2 linked regions of the Thalassobaculum sp. OXR-137 genome follow. The protein of the gene in region 2 interacts with the protein of the main gene of each other region in a pairwise test. Links are inferred from orthologs where the notes say so. Each region holds a gene or a part of one and is shown on either strand. Other genes may lie near its edges.

Evidence for each region.
Region 1: the proteins of ssb (region 2) and T8K17_RS04670 interact in binary tests that used the Escherichia coli proteins (3 or more experiments, as listed by UniProt). The link is inferred for Thalassobaculum sp. OXR-137 from one-to-one orthologs.

What each region holds. Positions count from the first base shown.
Region 1 is NZ_CP139715.1:1,000,394-1,003,622, reverse strand. Bases 122-3,036 are described here. They hold T8K17_RS04670 (primosomal protein N'), read right to left. Parts: upstream 2,720-3,036; coding sequence 524-2,719; downstream 122-523. Other genes in these bases: fsa (fructose-6-phosphate aldolase), read left to right, coding at 2,955-3,036; T8K17_RS04675 (N-acyl homoserine lactonase family protein), read left to right, coding at 122-383. Outside these bases: more of T8K17_RS04675, read left to right, coding at 1-121; more of fsa, read left to right, coding at 3,037-3,229.
Region 2 is NZ_CP139715.1:3,749,979-3,753,087, reverse strand. Bases 15-2,809 are described here. They hold ssb (single-stranded DNA-binding protein), read right to left. Parts: upstream 1,789-2,809; coding sequence 1,240-1,788; downstream 15-1,239. Other genes in these bases: uvrA (excinuclease ABC subunit UvrA), read left to right, coding at 2,139-2,809; T8K17_RS17355 (class I SAM-dependent methyltransferase), read right to left, coding at 374-1,216; T8K17_RS17360 (sensor histidine kinase), read right to left, coding at 15-253. Outside these bases: more of T8K17_RS17360, read right to left, coding at 1-14; more of uvrA, read left to right, coding at 2,810-3,109. UniProt on the Escherichia coli protein: Plays an important role in DNA replication, recombination and repair. Binds to ssDNA and to an array of partner proteins to recruit them to their sites of action during DNA metabolism. Acts as a sliding platform that migrates on DNA via reptation.

The sequences.
Region 1 (3,229 bases), 2.7 Mb from region 2 along the record:
CCGACATGGTCCGCAACGTCTATGGCGGGCGGGTGAAGTTCCACGACGGCGATGCCGAGCTGGCGCCGGGCGTGTCGATTCACAAGGTCGGCGGCCACTCCGCCGGGCTGATGGCGGTGCGGGTCTGGACCAAGCGCGGCTGGGTCGTTCTGGCCTCGGACTGCGCCCATTTCTACATGAACATCGAGCAGCGCACGCCCTTCATCATCTGCTACAATCTCGGCGAGATGATGAACGGTTTCAATACGTTGGAGATGCTGGCCGACAGCCCCGACCACGTGGTGCCGGGGCACGATCCGCTGGTGATGCAGTATTACCCCGCCCCGTCCGAGGATCTGAAGGGCGCGGTGGTGCGGCTCGACGAGATGCCGACCAAGGGGTAGGGGGCGGATAACGGGCTGGCCCTTCGACATGCCCCTGCGGGGCTGCTCAGGGCGAGGTCTCACGTCTTTTTCTCAACCTCGCCCTGAGCAGCCGCCCGCGTTAGCGGGGGGCGTGTCGAAGGGCCGCCAGCAGCGCCCCATCACATGAAGCTGTACGGATCCACATCCACCTGGAGGCGCACCGAGGTCTCCAGCTTGATCGGCGTCAGCCAGTCGCGCAGCACCTGCTGGATGTTCACCTGCCGGCCCGCCTTGACCAGCAGGCGGCGGCGGTGGCGGCCGCGCAGCATGGTGATCGGCGCTGGGGCCGGGCCCAGGATCGTCACCCCGCTCAGCCGCGGCGCCGCCCGCGCCACAGTCCGGGCCGCCGCGTCCGCCCGGTCGGCGTCCGGGGCCGAGATCACCAGCCCCGCCAGCCTTCCGTAGGGCGGCATGCCCGCCGCCTTGCGCTGGTCGATCTCCGACTGCAGGAATGCGTCCCGGTCGCCGGCGGCAAGCGCCTGCATCACCGGCGTTTCCGGCGCATGGGTCTGCAGCAGCACCTTGCCCGGCCGCTCGGCCCGCCCGGCTCGGCCCGAGACCTGGTGCAGGAGCTGGTAGGTCCGCTCCGAGGCCCGCAGGTCGCCGCCGGACAGCCCCAGATCCGCATCCACCACCCCCACCAGGGTCAACCAGGGGAAGTTGTGCCCCTTGGCCACCACCTGGGTCCCGATGATGATGTCGACCTCCCGGGCGCGCACCGAGCGTACGAACTCCGCCGCCTTGTCCGGCCCGGTCAGGGTGTCCGACGAGGCGAGCTGGAAGCGGGCGTCGGGGAAGCGGACCAGCACCTCCTCGGCCAGCCGTTCCACCCCGGGGCCGCTGGCGACGAAACTGTCCTCCGCCTCGCAGGACGGGCATTTCTTCGGCAGACGCGCCGACAGACCGCAATGGTGGCAGACCAGCCGGCCGAGCAGCCGGTGCTCCACCAGCCAGGCGGTGCAGTTCGGGCATTCCAGCCGGTGGCCGCAGCTCCGGCACAGGGTCAGCGGCGCATAGCCCCGGCGGTTCAGGAACAGCATCGCCTGCTCCCCTTCCTCCAGAGTCCGGTTCACGGCATCCACCAGGGGCGGGGAGAGGAAGGTGCCGCGATCCGGCGCGTGCTTGCGCAGGTCGATCAGCGAGACCTCGGGCAGGGTGGCGGAGCCGGGGCGGGCGGTCAGATGCACCGCGCCGTAGCGGCCCTGGCGCACGTTCTCCACCGTCTCCAGGCTCGGCGTGGCGCTGACCAAAGCGATCGGGATGCCCTCCAGCCGGGCGCGGACCACCGCCATGTCGCGGGCGTGATAGGCGACCCCGTCCTCCTGCTTGTAGGCGGATTCATGCTCCTCATCGACCACGATCAGGCCGAGCTCGGCGAAGGGCAGGAACAGGGCCGATCGGGCGCCGACCAGCACCCGCACCTTACCCTCGGCCACCGCGCGCCAGGTCTCTCGCCTGACTTTCGGCTTCAGATCAGAGTGCCAGACGGCCGGTTCGACACCGAAACGATCGGCGAACCGCTCCAGCCATTCCGCCGACAGGGCGATTTCCGGCAGCAGGACCAGGGCCTGCCGTCCGGCCTCCAGGGCGGCGGCGATCGCTTCGAAATACACCTCCGTCTTGCCCGACCCGGTGATGCCGTCCACCGCGGTGACGGAGAAGGCGTGGGCGTTGACTTTGTGGCACAGGGTGTCGGCCGCCTTCTGCTGCTCGCCGCTCAAGGTCGGGCCGTCGCGGGTGGGGTCCGGCACGTCGAAGGGCGGGCGCTGGGCGACGGTGTGGGCCTCGACCATGGCGCACTCGATCATGCCCTTGATCACCGAGGGGCCGACGCCCGCCTCCCGCGCCAGATCCTTCTGGTCCAGGGCCGGGCCGTCGGTGAGCACGGAGAGCACCCGGCGGCGGGACGGGGTGAGGCGGGCCTGGCCGGTCCAGTCCTCCTGCGGGCAGGCGGTGTGGACGACCACCGGCGCCGGCGGCTCGAAGGCCGAGGGGGTGCTGATCGCCATGCGCACCACCGATCCGCGCGGCGCCAGGGTCCAGGCGGCGGTCCATTCCACCAGGTCGATCACCGCCTTGGGCAGGCGCGGGATGTCGAGCCGGCGGAACACCGCGCGCAGCCGCTCCGACGCCACAGCCTCGTCGCCGCCGGGGCCGAGCACCACGCCGACCATGCGCCGCTGGCCCAGCGGCACCTCGACCACGTCGCCGCGCGCCAGCTCCAGCGCCGGGTCCGCCTTGTAGTCGTAGGCGACGTCGAGCGGCAGCGGCAGCAGCACGCTGACGCGGTCGAACGGGTCGTCGAGGGGCAGCATGTCGGTCACGGGCGGGTCATGCGGTTTTCGGGTGGGACGCGGGGTCGGCCATGCGATTCGCTCATACAGGAAATTCGCGCGAGTGTGGCCCCCCGCCGGCCGCGCCACAACGGATGCCTCTTTTGCGTATGCGAAACCCGGCTCGCCGGTGGCCGGTGGCTTGGCGATGGGGTAGACTCCGGCAAGCGACTCGCGTACGCCACCGGCCAACTGCCGAACACGGAGACGAGCCCCAATGAAGTTCTTTATCGACACTGCCGATGTCGCCGAGATTCGCGACCTGGCGTCGACCGGCATGGTCGACGGGGTCACCACCAATCCCTCGCTGATCGCCAAGTCCGGCCGGCCGATCGCCGAAGTGATCGCCGAGATCTGCGACGTGGTCGACGGACCGGTATCCGCCGAGGTCACCGCGACCGATCACGAGACCATGCTGCGCGAAGGCCGCTACCTGCGCGGCATCGCCGACAACATCGCCGTCAAGGTGCCGCTGACCGTCGACGGGCTGAA
Region 2 (3,109 bases):
CGTGCTCGACGAAGTCGTTCCAGTACGCGTAGTCCGACGTCCAGCCGCCAAGCTCGCGACGGTTCCCGTCGATGATGCTGCGCAGGGTATGCCGCGTGGCGTCCACCGCCTGCCTGTCCTGAGCATCCGCGGCCAGCCAAGCCATCGCGAAGACGGCGCCCACGAGCCCGGCGATAAGACCGATGACAGGGAGCAGCAACCCGAAGCGCGGTGCCACAGACGCCTGCCCGTCGGTCCTCGCTTTACGGTCCATGCTTTGTCCGTAGGTTCCGAAAATCAGGCCAGACTGCGCCCGTTCTCTTGGTGACCCAGCTTACCCAAGAGGCTTGCCCCGAAGCCTTTCAATATCGTTAACATTCCAAAACTATTGGAATCAATTCGAATAGAGGCCGTCCGGCTTCCGTGCGCTGAAGGACAGGCTGAGCGGAAGCAGCGGGTCGGTGCCCTCCGGCCAGGCATGAAGACCGTCGGCCCGCTCGACCAGGCTGGGCAGCAGCGCCCAGGTGATGGTCGGATGCTCGTGCAGGAACTCGAAAGCGAGTCCGGCCGCGGCTACTGATGTGACGAGTTCCGACACCGGATGGGCCCATTCGTAGGTCCGCGTGTTCACGGTCTTGTGAGCGCTCCCGTAATCGTCCGGGTCGTCCAGTTCGGTGGGCGCGGGGTCGTGAAAATACCGATACTTGGTCTTGAACCGCCCGGCCGCCGCCTCGCAGGCGCCCTGCCCCTCGTCCCAGACATAGGCCAGGGGGTGGCAATCGGCGAAATACAGGCGACCGCCGGGTTTCAGGAAATCGGCGGCGATCCGGGCCCAGCCCGCGAGGTCCGGCAGCCAGCAGATCGTCCCCCAGCTCACGAAGACCAGATCGAAACGCTCGGGGATCAACTCGGGCGCGGCGTAGAGGTCGCCCTCCACGAAGGTGGCGGAGAGGCCGGTCTCCTGCGCCAGGGCGCGGGCCGCGCGGATCGCCTCGCCGGAAAAATCGAGCCCCGTGACCGTCGCCCCGCGCTGCGCCAGGGTCAGGGTGTCTAGCCCGAAATGGCATTGAAGGTGCAGGACGCAGAGCCCGGCCACCGGGCCGAGCTCCTCCTCCACGATCGGGTCGAGCCGGCGGTTGCCCGCGCGCAGGGCATCCACCGAATAGAAGCCGGAGGTCAGATGGGGCTGAACCAGCTCGTCCCACTTGGCGCGATTCGCGTCGCGAAACCGGTCCATGCCCCCTCCACGTGCCGATCCGGTTAGAACGGGATCTCGTCGTCCAGGTCGCTCGGCCCACCCATGGGCGGCTGGCCACCGCCGCCGCCGGAGGAACCGCCGCCATAGCCGCCGCCCGAGGAGCTGCCGCCACCCGACGAGCCGCCGCCGTAGCCGCCACCCGAAGACCCGCCGCCGTAATCGTCGCCGCGGCTGTAGTCGCCGCCGCCGCCGCCTTCGCCCCGGCCGCCAAGCAGGGTCAGCTCGCCGCGATAGCGTTGCAGCACGACTTCGGTGGAATACTTCTCCTGCCCGCTCTGGTCGGTCCATTTACGGGTCTGGAGCTGGCCCTCGATATAGACCGAGCTGCCCTTGCGCAGATACTGCTCGGCGATCCGCGCCAGGTTCTCGTTGAAGATCACCACGCGATGCCACTCGGTGCGCTCCCGCTGCTCGCCGGAGGTCCGGTCGCGCCAGCGCTCCGAGGTCGCAATCGCGAGGTTCACGATTTTCAGGCCGTCCTGGGTCGATCGCACTTCCGGATCGCGGCCCAGATTGCCGACCAGAATCACCTTGTTGACGCTGCCCGCCATGTTTCTCGCTCTCTGTTTGTTCCGAACCTCGTCCCATGATGCGGTCCATGGAACGGTTTGGGCGACAATCCCACAGCCTGCCCCGATGCGCAAAGACTGCCGTGACCAAACTGCAAACGGCGAAGAACCGCGGGAAACTGCAAATCTAGTTTCGAACTCTCGACCCGCCGCTTATCGATCCGAATTCGTAACGATCCGAGTCGCACTATCCGCTACCCCGGTCGGCGAAAGTTACCCACAGCCTTGTTACCGCGCCCCAAGGCTATACTTAGAGTGCATATTCGGACAGGTGGTCATACCGGGCCTCTGTGTACTATATTTGTTCTCCTTCCGCGACTCTCGAGGACCCGATGGCGCCCGACCCGTCTTTGCCGAAGCCGGCCACCCCTGAGCTGCGGGCGATCCGCATACGCGGTGCCCGCGAACACAACCTGCGCAACGTCGATGTCGACCTGCCGCGGGACAGCTTGGTGGTCCTGACCGGATTGAGCGGGTCCGGCAAATCCTCGCTCGCCTTCGACACGATCTATGCCGAGGGTCAGCGCCGCTACGTGGAGAGCCTGTCGGCCTATGCCCGTCAGTTCCTCGAACTGATGCAGAAGCCGGATGTGGACCTGATCGAGGGCCTGTCGCCGGCAATCTCTATCGAGCAGAAGACGACCTCGCGCAACCCGCGCTCCACGGTCGGTACGGTCACCGAGATCTACGACTATTTGCGGCTGCTGTTCGCCCGCATCGGTGTCCCCTACTCGCCCGCCACCGGCCTGCCGATCGAGAGCCAGACGGTCAGCCAGATGGTCGACCGGATCTGCGCTCTGCCCGAAGGCACACGGCTCTACCTGCTGGCCCCGACCGTGCGTGGCCGCAAGGGCGAGTACCGCAAGGAACTGGCCGAGCTGCGCCGGCGCGGTTTCCAGCGCGTGCGGGTCGACGGCGAGCTGTACGAGATCGAGGACGTGCCGGCGCTGGACAAGAAGCGCAAGCACGACATCGAGGTGGTGGTCGACCGGCTGGTGGTGCGCGAGGGCATCTCGACCCGGCTGGCGGATTCCATCGAGACCGCTCTGGAGCTGTCCGACGGCCTGCTCTTCGCCGACGACGCCGATAGCGGAGAGCGGCACACCTTCTCCGCCAAGTTCGCCTGTCCGGTCAGCGGCTTCACCATCGACGAGATCGAGCCGCGGCTGTTCTCGTTCAACAACCCGTTCGGCGCCTGCCCGACCTGCGACGGGCTCGGCAGCCAGATGTATTTCGACGAGCAGCTCGTGGTGCCGAACCCGAAGCTGAGCCTCAAGGCCGGGGCCATCGCCCCCTGGGCCGG